Regions from separate parts of the Pseudomonas sp. LBUM1640 genome, predicted to be linked through region 1. Evidence: predicted binding sites of a transcription regulator. Region 1 holds the regulator's gene; each other region holds the start of a gene.

What was found. The regulator FliA, encoded in region 1, starts transcription of late flagellar genes. The targets are predictions, from matches to a motif close to CTAAAGTTTNNNNNNNNNNNGCCGNTAA.
Region 2: the regulator FliA is predicted to act here: its motif matches at 1,582-1,609, upstream of ACA065_RS29855 (methyl-accepting chemotaxis protein).
Region 3: the regulator FliA is predicted to act here: its motif matches at 1,583-1,610, upstream of ACA065_RS22510 (methyl-accepting chemotaxis protein).

The regions. Positions count from the first base shown of each region.
Region 1 covers NZ_CP166816.1:4,948,932-4,952,209, reverse strand. The annotation lists gene flhF (flagellar biosynthesis GTPase FlhF) at 1-767, shown strand, start outside; gene fleN (flagellar synthesis regulator FleN) at 874-1,707, shown strand; gene fliA (RNA polymerase sigma factor FliA) at 1,704-2,444, shown strand; gene ACA065_RS21710 (chemotaxis response regulator CheY) at 2,613-2,987, shown strand; gene ACA065_RS21705 (protein phosphatase CheZ) at 3,006-3,278, shown strand, end outside.
Region 2 covers NZ_CP166816.1:6,683,172-6,686,449, forward strand. The annotation lists gene ACA065_RS29855 (methyl-accepting chemotaxis protein) at 1-1,482, opposite strand, end outside; gene ACA065_RS29860 (LysR substrate-binding domain-containing protein) at 1,660-2,580, opposite strand; gene ACA065_RS29865 (NorM family multidrug efflux MATE transporter) at 2,716-3,278, shown strand, end outside.
Region 3 covers NZ_CP166816.1:5,119,752-5,123,029, forward strand. The annotation lists gene ACA065_RS22505 (mannose-1-phosphate guanylyltransferase/mannose-6-phosphate isomerase) at 1-651, opposite strand, end outside; gene ACA065_RS22510 (methyl-accepting chemotaxis protein) at 1,640-3,205, shown strand.

The sequences.
Region 1 (3,278 bases):
CGCTGACCGCCGAAGTTGAAGAGCCGCGCCAAGCCTGGCGCATGTTGCTGGCGCACTTGGCGCGCATGATCGTCACCCCGCAAATCGAACCCCTGGAAGAGGGCGGTGTGATTGCCATGGTCGGCCCTGCCGGCATGGGCAAAACCACCACGTTGGCTAAGTTGGCGGCGCGTTATGTGCTCAAGTACGGCGCGCAGAATATCGCGCTGGTGAGCATGGACAGCTACCGCATTGGCGCCCAGGAGCAGCTCAAGACCCTGGGCCGCATCCTCAATGTGACGGTGACTCACGTCGACCCGGGCCAGTCCCTGGCCAATGCCCTCGACCCACTGCTGCGCAAACGCGTGGTGTTGATCGATACTGCCGGCCTGCAAGCCAGTGACCCGGCGTTGCGCATGCAGCTGGAAAGCCTGGCCGGGCGTGGCATCAAGTCAAAAAATTACCTGGTGCTTGCAACCACCAGCCAGAAACAGGTTCTTACCGCTGCCTACCACAGCTACAAGCGTTGTGGCCTGGCCGGTTGCATCCTCACCAAGCTCGACGAAACCGCGAGCCTGGGCGAAGTGCTGAGCCTGGCCATCAGTCATGAATTACCGGTCGCCTACCTGACCGACGGGCCGCGGATCCCGGATGATCTCCATCTGCCGCGCCGTCATCAGTTGGTCAGCCGTGCTGTCAGCGTGCAAATGCAAGAAGAGCCTAGCGAGGAAGCGATGGCCGATATGTTCGCCGACCTTTACCACAACCCCGCAAAACGGGTGGGGTGAGGGCAGGATGAGCGCCGTGAAATGTATCTACATCGATGGTCTGCAAGCGATTCACGCGGCCAAGCCATGTAGCCTGCGTCTAAGCAAGACAAGGTAAAGAAATAAAATGGGCAGCATGCATCCCGTACAGGTGATCGCGGTGACCGGCGGCAAAGGTGGCGTCGGAAAAACTAACGTGTCAGTGAATTTGTCCCTGGCCCTGGCAGAGCTTGGCCGTCGCGTCATGCTGCTGGATGCTGACCTGGGCCTGGCGAACGTCGACGTTTTGCTGGGGCTGACACCCAAACACACCCTTGCCGATGTGATTGAAGGCCGCTGCGAGCTGCGCGATGTGCTGCTGCAAGGCCCCGGTGGCATTCGCATCGTGCCGGCCGCCTCGGGCACCCAGAGCATGGTGCACCTGAGCCCGGCGCAGCATGCCGGCCTGATCCAGGCCTTCAGCGATATCGGCGACAACCTCGACGTGCTGGTGATCGACACCGCCGCCGGCATCGGCGAGTCCGTGGTCAGCTTCGTACGCGCAGCGCAAGAAGTGCTGCTGGTGGTCTGCGACGAACCCACCTCGATCACCGACGCGTACGCGCTGATCAAACTGCTTAACCGTGACTACGGCATGAACCGCTTCCGCGTGCTGGCCAACATGGCCCAAAGCCCGCAGGAAGGGCGAAACCTGTTCGCCAAGTTGACCAAGGTCACGGATCGCTTCCTCGATGTCGCCTTACAATACGTTGGCGCAGTTCCCTATGACGAGTGCGTACGCAAGGCTGTGCAAAAGCAGCGTGCAGTCTACGAAGCGTTCCCTCGTTCGAAATGCGCACTGGCGTTCAAGGCTATTGCCCAGAAGGTCGATACTTGGCCGTTGCCTGCCAACCCTCGGGGGCATCTGGAGTTTTTCGTCGAGCGATTGGTGCATCAGACGAGCGCAGGACCGGTGCTATGACATCCAGCGGCTACAACCTTTACAAAAAGTCGGCACGTGACAGCCAAGGCGAATTGATCGAGCGCTACGCGCCCCTGGTCAAGCGCATTGCCTACCACCTGCTGGCACGCCTGCCAGCCAGCGTGCAGGTCGAAGACCTGATCCAGGCCGGCATGATCGGTTTGCTCGAAGTGTCGACCAAATACGACGCGAGCAAAGGTGCGAGTTTCGAGACGTATGCGGGTATCCGCATTCGTGGCGCGATGCTCGATGAGGTGCGTAAAGGGGATTGGGCGCCGCGTTCGGTACACCGCAACACGCGAATGGTCAGTGACGCAATTCGCGCAATTGAAGCAAAAACCGGTCGTGACGCTAAAGATCATGAAGTTGCGGCCGAACTCCAATTGAGTCTCGACGATTACTACGGGATTTTGAACGATACCTTGGGCAGCCGCCTGTTCAGTTTCGACGACCTGTTGCAGGACGGCGAACACGAAGGGCTGCACGAGGACGGCGCGAGTGCACATCTCGAGCCGTCGCGCGATCTGGAAGATGAACGTTTCCAGAGTGCGTTGGCGGAAGCGATTGCCAATTTGCCGGAGCGTGAACGGCTGGTGTTGGCGCTGTACTACGACGAAGAGCTGAACCTCAAGGAAATCGGTGAGGTCCTGGGGGTCAGCGAATCACGTGTCAGCCAGTTGCACAGCCAGTGCGCAGCCCGCTTGCGGGGGCGATTGGGAGAGTGGCGCGCGCGCTGACAGGCAGTGTGGGGACACTGCAGACGCTACCGCGAAGGCTTCACGCCTTCGCGGGTTCGTACCGTGGTGCCCTGGGCAGTCCTTTTTGTGTAACGCCTGTTGATTGAAATGGCGCGTCCAGGTGCTGGGCGCGTTTAAGACTGCTTGGAGGTCGAATTGGACAAGAACATGAAAATCCTCATCGTTGATGACTTCTCAACGATGCGGCGGATCATAAAAAACCTGTTGCGTGACCTTGGGTTCACCAACACGGTCGAGGCGGATGACGGCATTACGGCGATTCCGATCCTCAACAGCGGGAGCATCGACTTTCTGGTAACCGACTGGAACATGCCGGGCATGACCGGCATCGATTTGCTGCGTCACGTGCGCGCCGATGAAAAGCTGCGCAGCTTGCCTGTGTTGATGGTGACCGCCGAAGCCAAGCGTGAACAGATCATCGAAGCCGCCCAAGCTGGGGTTAACGGTTACGTGGTCAAGCCATTCACTGCACTGGCCTTGAAAGAGAAGATCGAAAAAATCTTCGAACGCATCGGTCATTGATGCTGCCACGGGGGAGCTATGGAGCATAAAGAATCATCGCAGGCCGATTTTGAATCGACCCTGAAAAAGCATGCTCACCAGTTGGTCGAAAGCCTTGAAAAAGGCCAGTTCGGCGACGCGGTGCAGTTAATCCATGAGCTCAACCAGACCCGTGACCGCGGCCTGTACCAGGAAGTGGGCAAGCTCACACGCGAGCTGCACAGTGCGATCGTCAATTTCCAGATTGACCCGCATATGCCCCAGGCCGAAGAAATTTCGCAAATCACCGATGCCACCGAACGCCTGTCCTAC
Region 2 (3,278 bases), 1.7 Mb from region 1:
GCCGACGATCCCGCCGATTTCCTGGGAGCGCTGCCCCAAGGTGTTGATCACGGTGGCCGTGCTGTTCAGTGCCGCCGCGATATGCTCCAGCGACGACGACGCCTCTTGCATCGAGGTGCGACCGATACGGGTCTGCTGGGCGTTTTCCTGGGCGAGGCGCTCGGTGTTGCCCATGTTGTCGGCGATGTTCAGCGAGGTGGCGCTGAATTCTTCCACCGCGCCGGCCATGCTGGTGATCTCGCCGGACTGCTGTTCCATGCCTTCATAGGCACCGCCCGACAAACCTGACAACGCCTGGGCACGGCTGTTGACCTCTTCGGCGGCCTTGCGGATATGCGAGACCATGGTCGACAGCGCTTCACCCATCTGGTTGAAGCTGCCCGCCAGTTGACCGATTTCGTCATGGCTGGACACGTTGAGGCGCGCGCTCAAATCGCCCGCGCCGAGCGCTTGGGCTTGGCGCACCAAATCACTGAGCGGCTGCAACTTGCTGCGCAGCAGCCAAACGGCCGCGCCTACCGCCAGCAACATCGCCAGCACGCTGCCGATCACCAGGCGAATGCCCACCGCCCAGGTGACCGCGCGGATTTCGGACTTCGGCATGCTCGCCACCACCGCCCACGGGCCGCCTTCGAACGGTACCGAAACGCTGTAGAAATCTTCGTTCTTGTCGCTCCAGAAGCGGCCTTTGCCTGGGTTCTTGGCCAGGTCGAGCATCACCGCAATCGCCTGGTCCAGCGCTTGCACGCCAGCCGGTGGCACCAGCCAGTGTTTCTGTTCGTCCAACAAGGCCAGGGAACCGGTCTGGCCGATACGGAAGCGCTTGAGGTTGTCGAATTGGGCCTTCTGCGCGTCGGTGTAGTCAAAACCGACAAACAGCACCGCAATCACCTTGCCGGCAGCATCGCGCACGGGTGTGTACTGGGTCATGTAAGAGCGGTCGAACAGCACAGCACGGCCAACATAACTTTGCCCACCGAGCAGCCGTTGATAAGCCGGATGCTGGTGGTCCAGAGCCGTACCAATAGCGCGGCTGCCGTCTTGTTTGGTAAGCGAAGTACTGACGCGAATGAAGTCTTCGCCACTGCGCACGAATACGGTGGCCACACCGCCGGAGGTGTCCTTGAATTCATCGACCTCAGCGAAATTGTTGTTCAACAGGTTGCTGCCCAGGAACAGGCTCGGCGTCTGTACGCCCGCCACCGTGACCTGCTGCTCACCACGCACACTCAAGCCGGCGCCGAAGCGTTTTTCAAACAGCCCGCTCAAACGCTGGGTACTTTCGCGCAAGGTGCTGTGGAAGGTGTTGAGTTGGTCGGCGAGCAAGCGCGCCTCACTGGCCAAGTGTTCCTCGCGGGTCTCGAGGTTGGCGGAGTCGAGGGAACGCAAGGCGAAAACCGTACTGCCGCTGATGACAACAGCCAGAATCACAGCGAGTGCGAGGCCTAACTGTGAGGCTATCCGAGCGCGAGGTTGAGACATGACAGCTCCTGGCCGAGGCCAGGATCATCCTGATCTCATAGCGCTGCTCGGCAAATTATCTAGTGGGAAACGTTGGGGCACGAAAGTTCCAACACACCTTCTTCGGCGGGCGCGAGCAATACTTGAGCGCTTCACAGGGGTATCTCGCAAACGATTGCACAAAAGGTCTGTAACACTTCAGTCGAGACGCTCGACCTGAGGCAATTCCATGGCCTTGACTTCACCTTGAAGAAACTCCGCCAACCGCCGCAAACGCTCACCACCGGGGCGGGTTTTCGGCCACACCAAGTAGTAATTTTCCCTACTCGCCACCGCAGTCGGCCACGGCAAGCTCAATCGCCCCTGCGCCACGTCTTCGGCCACCATCAGCAGGTCGCCCATGGACACGCCGTAACCCCGCGCGGCGGCGATCATGCCCAGCTCCAAAGTGTCGAACACCTGTCCGCCCTTGAGCGAGACCTGATTCGACAGCCCCATGCGCTCCAGCCAATTGCGCCAGTCGCGGCGGTCGGGCGTGGGGTGCAGCAGTTCAGCGCACGCCAGGCGCGTTACGTCCCAAGGGCCATCCTCCAGCAGGTTCGGTGCGCCCACCGGGATCAGCAGTTCGGGGAACAGGTAGCAGGCTTCCCAGTCCGCCGGAAAATGCCCATAACTCAACAACACCGCGCAATCGAACGGCTCCTGGTTGAAGTCCACTTCATCCACGCTCATCCACGCGCTGGTCAGTTGCACCTCATTACCCGGCTGCAAGGCCCGGAAGCGACTAAGCCGCGCCAGCAACCAGCGCATGGTCAAGGTGGACGGTGCTTTCATGCGCAGGATGTCGTCTTCGGCATTCAGGGTATGGCAGGCGCGCTCAAGCGCAGCGAAACCCTCGCGCACGCCGGGCAGTAGCAGCCGCGCCGCCTCGGTGAGTTGCAGGTTGCGGCCGCTGCGCTGGAACAGGCGGCAGGCAAAATGTTCTTCAAGCGTGCGGATATGCCGGCTGACGGCACTTTGCGTGATCGACAGCTCCTCGGCAGCCCGGGTGAAAGAGTTGTGCCGCGAAGCCGCCTCAAATGCGCGCAAGGCATAAAGCGGCGGGAGACGACGTGGCATAGATAACCTCCTACAGAGCAATGCCAAACCCTACCATGAGTTTTAATCATGCGAACGATCGCTTTTATCCTTTTGTGCAATGCCTCAGGAGCGCCGAGAATCCAACCTTCCCCAACCCTCTGACTTTTGAGCGTGATGATCATGCAGCATCCGGTGCGTACTGAACTCTGGGCCATTCTGCGGCTGTCGGGGCCGTTGATTGCCTCACAGTTGGCGCACATGTTGATGGTGCTGACCGACACCCTGATGATGGCCCGCCTGAGCCCCGAAGCCCTCGCCGGTGGTGGTTTGGGTGCAGCGAGCTATTCGTTCGTGGCGATTTTCTGCATCGGCGTGATTGCCGCCGTCGGCACCCTCGTGGCCATTCGTCATGGCGCAGGCGACATTGAAGGCGCCACCCGCCTGACCCAGGCCGGGCTTTGGCTTGCCTGGCTGATGGCCTTGGTCGCCGGGTTGTTGCTGTGGAACCTCAAGCCCGTGCTGCTGATGTTTGGCCAGACCGAAACCAACGTGCACGCAGCGGGGCAATTCCTGACCATCTTGCCGTTCGCCCTGCCCGGCTACCTGAGCTTCATGGCCTTGCGCGGTTTTACCAGCGCCATTGGCAAGGCAACCCCGGTGATGGTGATCAGCCTGTGCGGCACGGTGCTCAACTACTTCCTCAACCACGCGCTGATCGAGGGCATGTTTGGCCTGCC
Region 3 (3,278 bases), 170 kb from region 1:
TTTTTCCAGCTCGCCAAGTAGGGTCCCGACCTGAAAACAGAACATCCCCGAATTCCAGAAATAATTCCCGGCGGCGATATATGACTCAGCGGTTTCCAGGTCTGGTTTCTCGACGTAATTTTCGACTTTGAAACCACCGTCTACCGGCGTGTTGACACGAGCCTCAATATAACCGAAGCCGGTTTCCGGGTACTGCGGCCGAATGCCGAAAGTGACAAGCCAACCTTGCGAAGACAGGTGAGTGGCGCGGGCAACAGCTTCTGCAAACGCTGCGTCATCCTTAATCATATGATCGGCGGCAAGCACCAGCATATGCGTTTGATCACCATACTTCTCTCGCAACTGAAGAGCGGCAAGAGCAATGGCGGCAGTGGTGTTCCTTCCAAAGGGCTCAAGGATGTAAATCTGAGAGTGGCCTTGGGTATTAACGAGGCTATATTCGTCTTCAGTTTTGAAAAGGTGCTCGCGGTTGGTAACCGTTACTACCTCAGTGACACCGCGCAGTTTCGCTGCCCGCACGAACGTCTTCTGAATCAGATTCTGCCCATCCGGTAATGTCATGAATGGCTTCGGATGCGCTTCCCGGGAGACAGGCCAGAGCCTGCTGCCCACGCCGCCAGATAAAATCACAGGGATCAAATTTACATCCATATAAAACACTCATAAATGGCGATAACGTTTCACCACGAAGAGGGCCTGGTGGTCCTCATTCGTCCTAAGTAGCCGGGCATCCCTGTAAGCCCCATCGTCCAATGTTCTAATGCTGCACCTGAATCTGCTTCAGCCCAAAACTATACCAGAGAAGAGCGGAGCCATGAAACTCTGAAAAAGGCTGCTTGCCTGGCCAAACTCAGGCACTTCCGGGTATCGCATTTTAATAGGCTGTCGCGTGGTTTTGCACCACTAAAGGAGGCGCTTGAAGGGTACTCACAGCAACGGCGGAGGCTAATGATCACGGATCAGGCGGCAAACTGGGTGGCACCAGGCTGATCAACTGAAGAACCGCGTCACGAGGATCACCGCGCAGACCCACACAAGGGTAAGCAGAAATGAAAAATTTGCGAATCACTTGCCAGTCCATTATCCAATGAGAGCCCCAAGATTACAGTACGATCGACATGGGCACTTTTAGTTCAATGGGCCCAACACACCCGCCCGTTAAAAAGCAGGCTCGCACTAAACAGCGTCAAACTATCGGCGCCAGGCCCCAAGGGAGGCAAGTACCCACCTTTTTTTGATGCTATCGATGCTTAATGTTCAGCGCGCTGAACCTGTCGAAAAACAGACACTTCGCCCCTTCAATTATTTCATTTTTTTCCTATGACCTGAGTATTTCTGGGCGATTATCCCGTATTACAGGCGCGCCGCTCCTGTATCCAACAATCGTTTTCGCGCCATCCATAGGTTCGACAGATCGCATATTCAACCTTAGCCGGTAATTGCGCTTTTACGTAATTCGACCCCGTGTCGAATGTATCAATCCCTCTCTTTTCAGCGTTCTTTATAGCTGCTCGCGCGGAGCACAACCGACCTAAGCCACTTCCTGAACGCCCCCGATTTGCAGGAGAGGCAAAAGAATTTTCTCAACAACTCCCGCCTTCTGCCGATACCCCCTGAAAGCCTTGCGGATTGAACAACCATGCGTAATAACCAACCCGTTACCCAGCGCGAACGTACCTTTCCCGCTCAGCAACGGTTGATCTCCACCACAGACGCCAAAGGCGTGATCACCTACTGCAACGACGCTTTTGTCGAAATCAGTGGGTTCACCCGCGACGAGCTGATCCGTGCCCCGCACAACCTGGTGCGTCACCCGGATGTGCCGTCGGCCGTGTTCGCACACATGTGGTCCACGCTCAAACAAGGCTTGCCATGGATGGGCATCGTTAAGAACCGCTGCAAGACGGGCGATCACTATTGGGTTAACGCCTATGTGACGCCGGTCTTCGATGGCAACCAGGTGGTCGGCTATGAATCGGTGCGCATCAAGCCCACCGCCGAGCAGATCCGCCGGGCCGAAGCGCTCTATCAACGCATCAACCAGGGCAAGTCGGCCGTTCCTCAGCGGGACAAGTGGCTGCCGGTGTTGCAGGACTGGCTGCCGTTTATCCTGGTCAGCCAGCTCAGCTTCATGATTGGTGCGTCACTCAACTCCCACTGGGGCTTTGCCTTGGCGGCGGGGTTGTCTGTGCCGTTGGGCTTGCTGGGCCTGAGCTGGCAGCAGCGCGGCCTCAAGCGTCTGCTGCGCCTGGCGGAGCAGACCACGTCCGACCCGTTGATCGCGCAGATGTACACCGACAGCCGTGGTGCACAAGCGCGGCTGGAGATGTCGATCCTCAGCCAGGAAGCGCGTCTGAAGACCTGCCTTACGCGCTTGCAGGATACGGCCGAGCACCTCAACGACCAGGCGGCGCAGTCCAATACCCTGGCGCACAACAGTTCCAGCGGCCTGGAGCGCCAGCGCGTGGAAACCGAGCAGGTGGCCACTGCGGTCAACCAGATGGCGGCGACGACTCAAGAAGTCGCCAGCCACGTGCAGCGTACGGCTGATGCCACTCAGGAGGCCAATCGCCTGACCGGTCGCGGCCGCGACATCGCCGGGGAAACCCGCGAGGCAATTCAGCGGCTGTCGATCGCCGTGGGTGAAACCGGTGTGACCGTCACCCAACTGGCCAAGGACAGTGATGAAATCGGCGGCGTGGTTGATGTAATCAAGGGCATTGCCGACCAGACCAACCTGCTGGCCTTGAACGCCGCCATCGAAGCGGCCCGTGCCGGTGAGATGGGCCGTGGTTTTGCGGTGGTGGCTGACGAGGTCCGTCAACTGGCGCAGCGCACCGCTGAGTCCACCGGGCAGATTCATGCCTTGATCGCCAAGCTGCAGCACACGGCAGCCGCTGCCGTGCAAACCATGGACGCCGGGCATCGCCAGGCCGAAGAAGGTGTGGCGCGGGTGATGGAGGCGGATCAGGCGTTGGTGGGCATCAGTGAAGCGGTGGCCAATATCACCGACATGACCACCCAGATCGCCGCTGCCACCGAAGAGCAAAGCGCGGTGGCGGAAGAGATCAGCCGTAACATCAGCACGATTGCGCTGTTGGCGGATCAGACCTCGGAACAGGCGATGAACTCGGCGCAGTTGAGTGAAGAGCTGACCCATACCGCGAATACCCAGTATTCGCTGGTGGAGCGTTTTAACCGGTAAACCGCTATCGCGGGCGAGCCCGCTCCCACATTTGACTGTATTCACACATCAAAATGTGGGAGCTGGCTTGCCT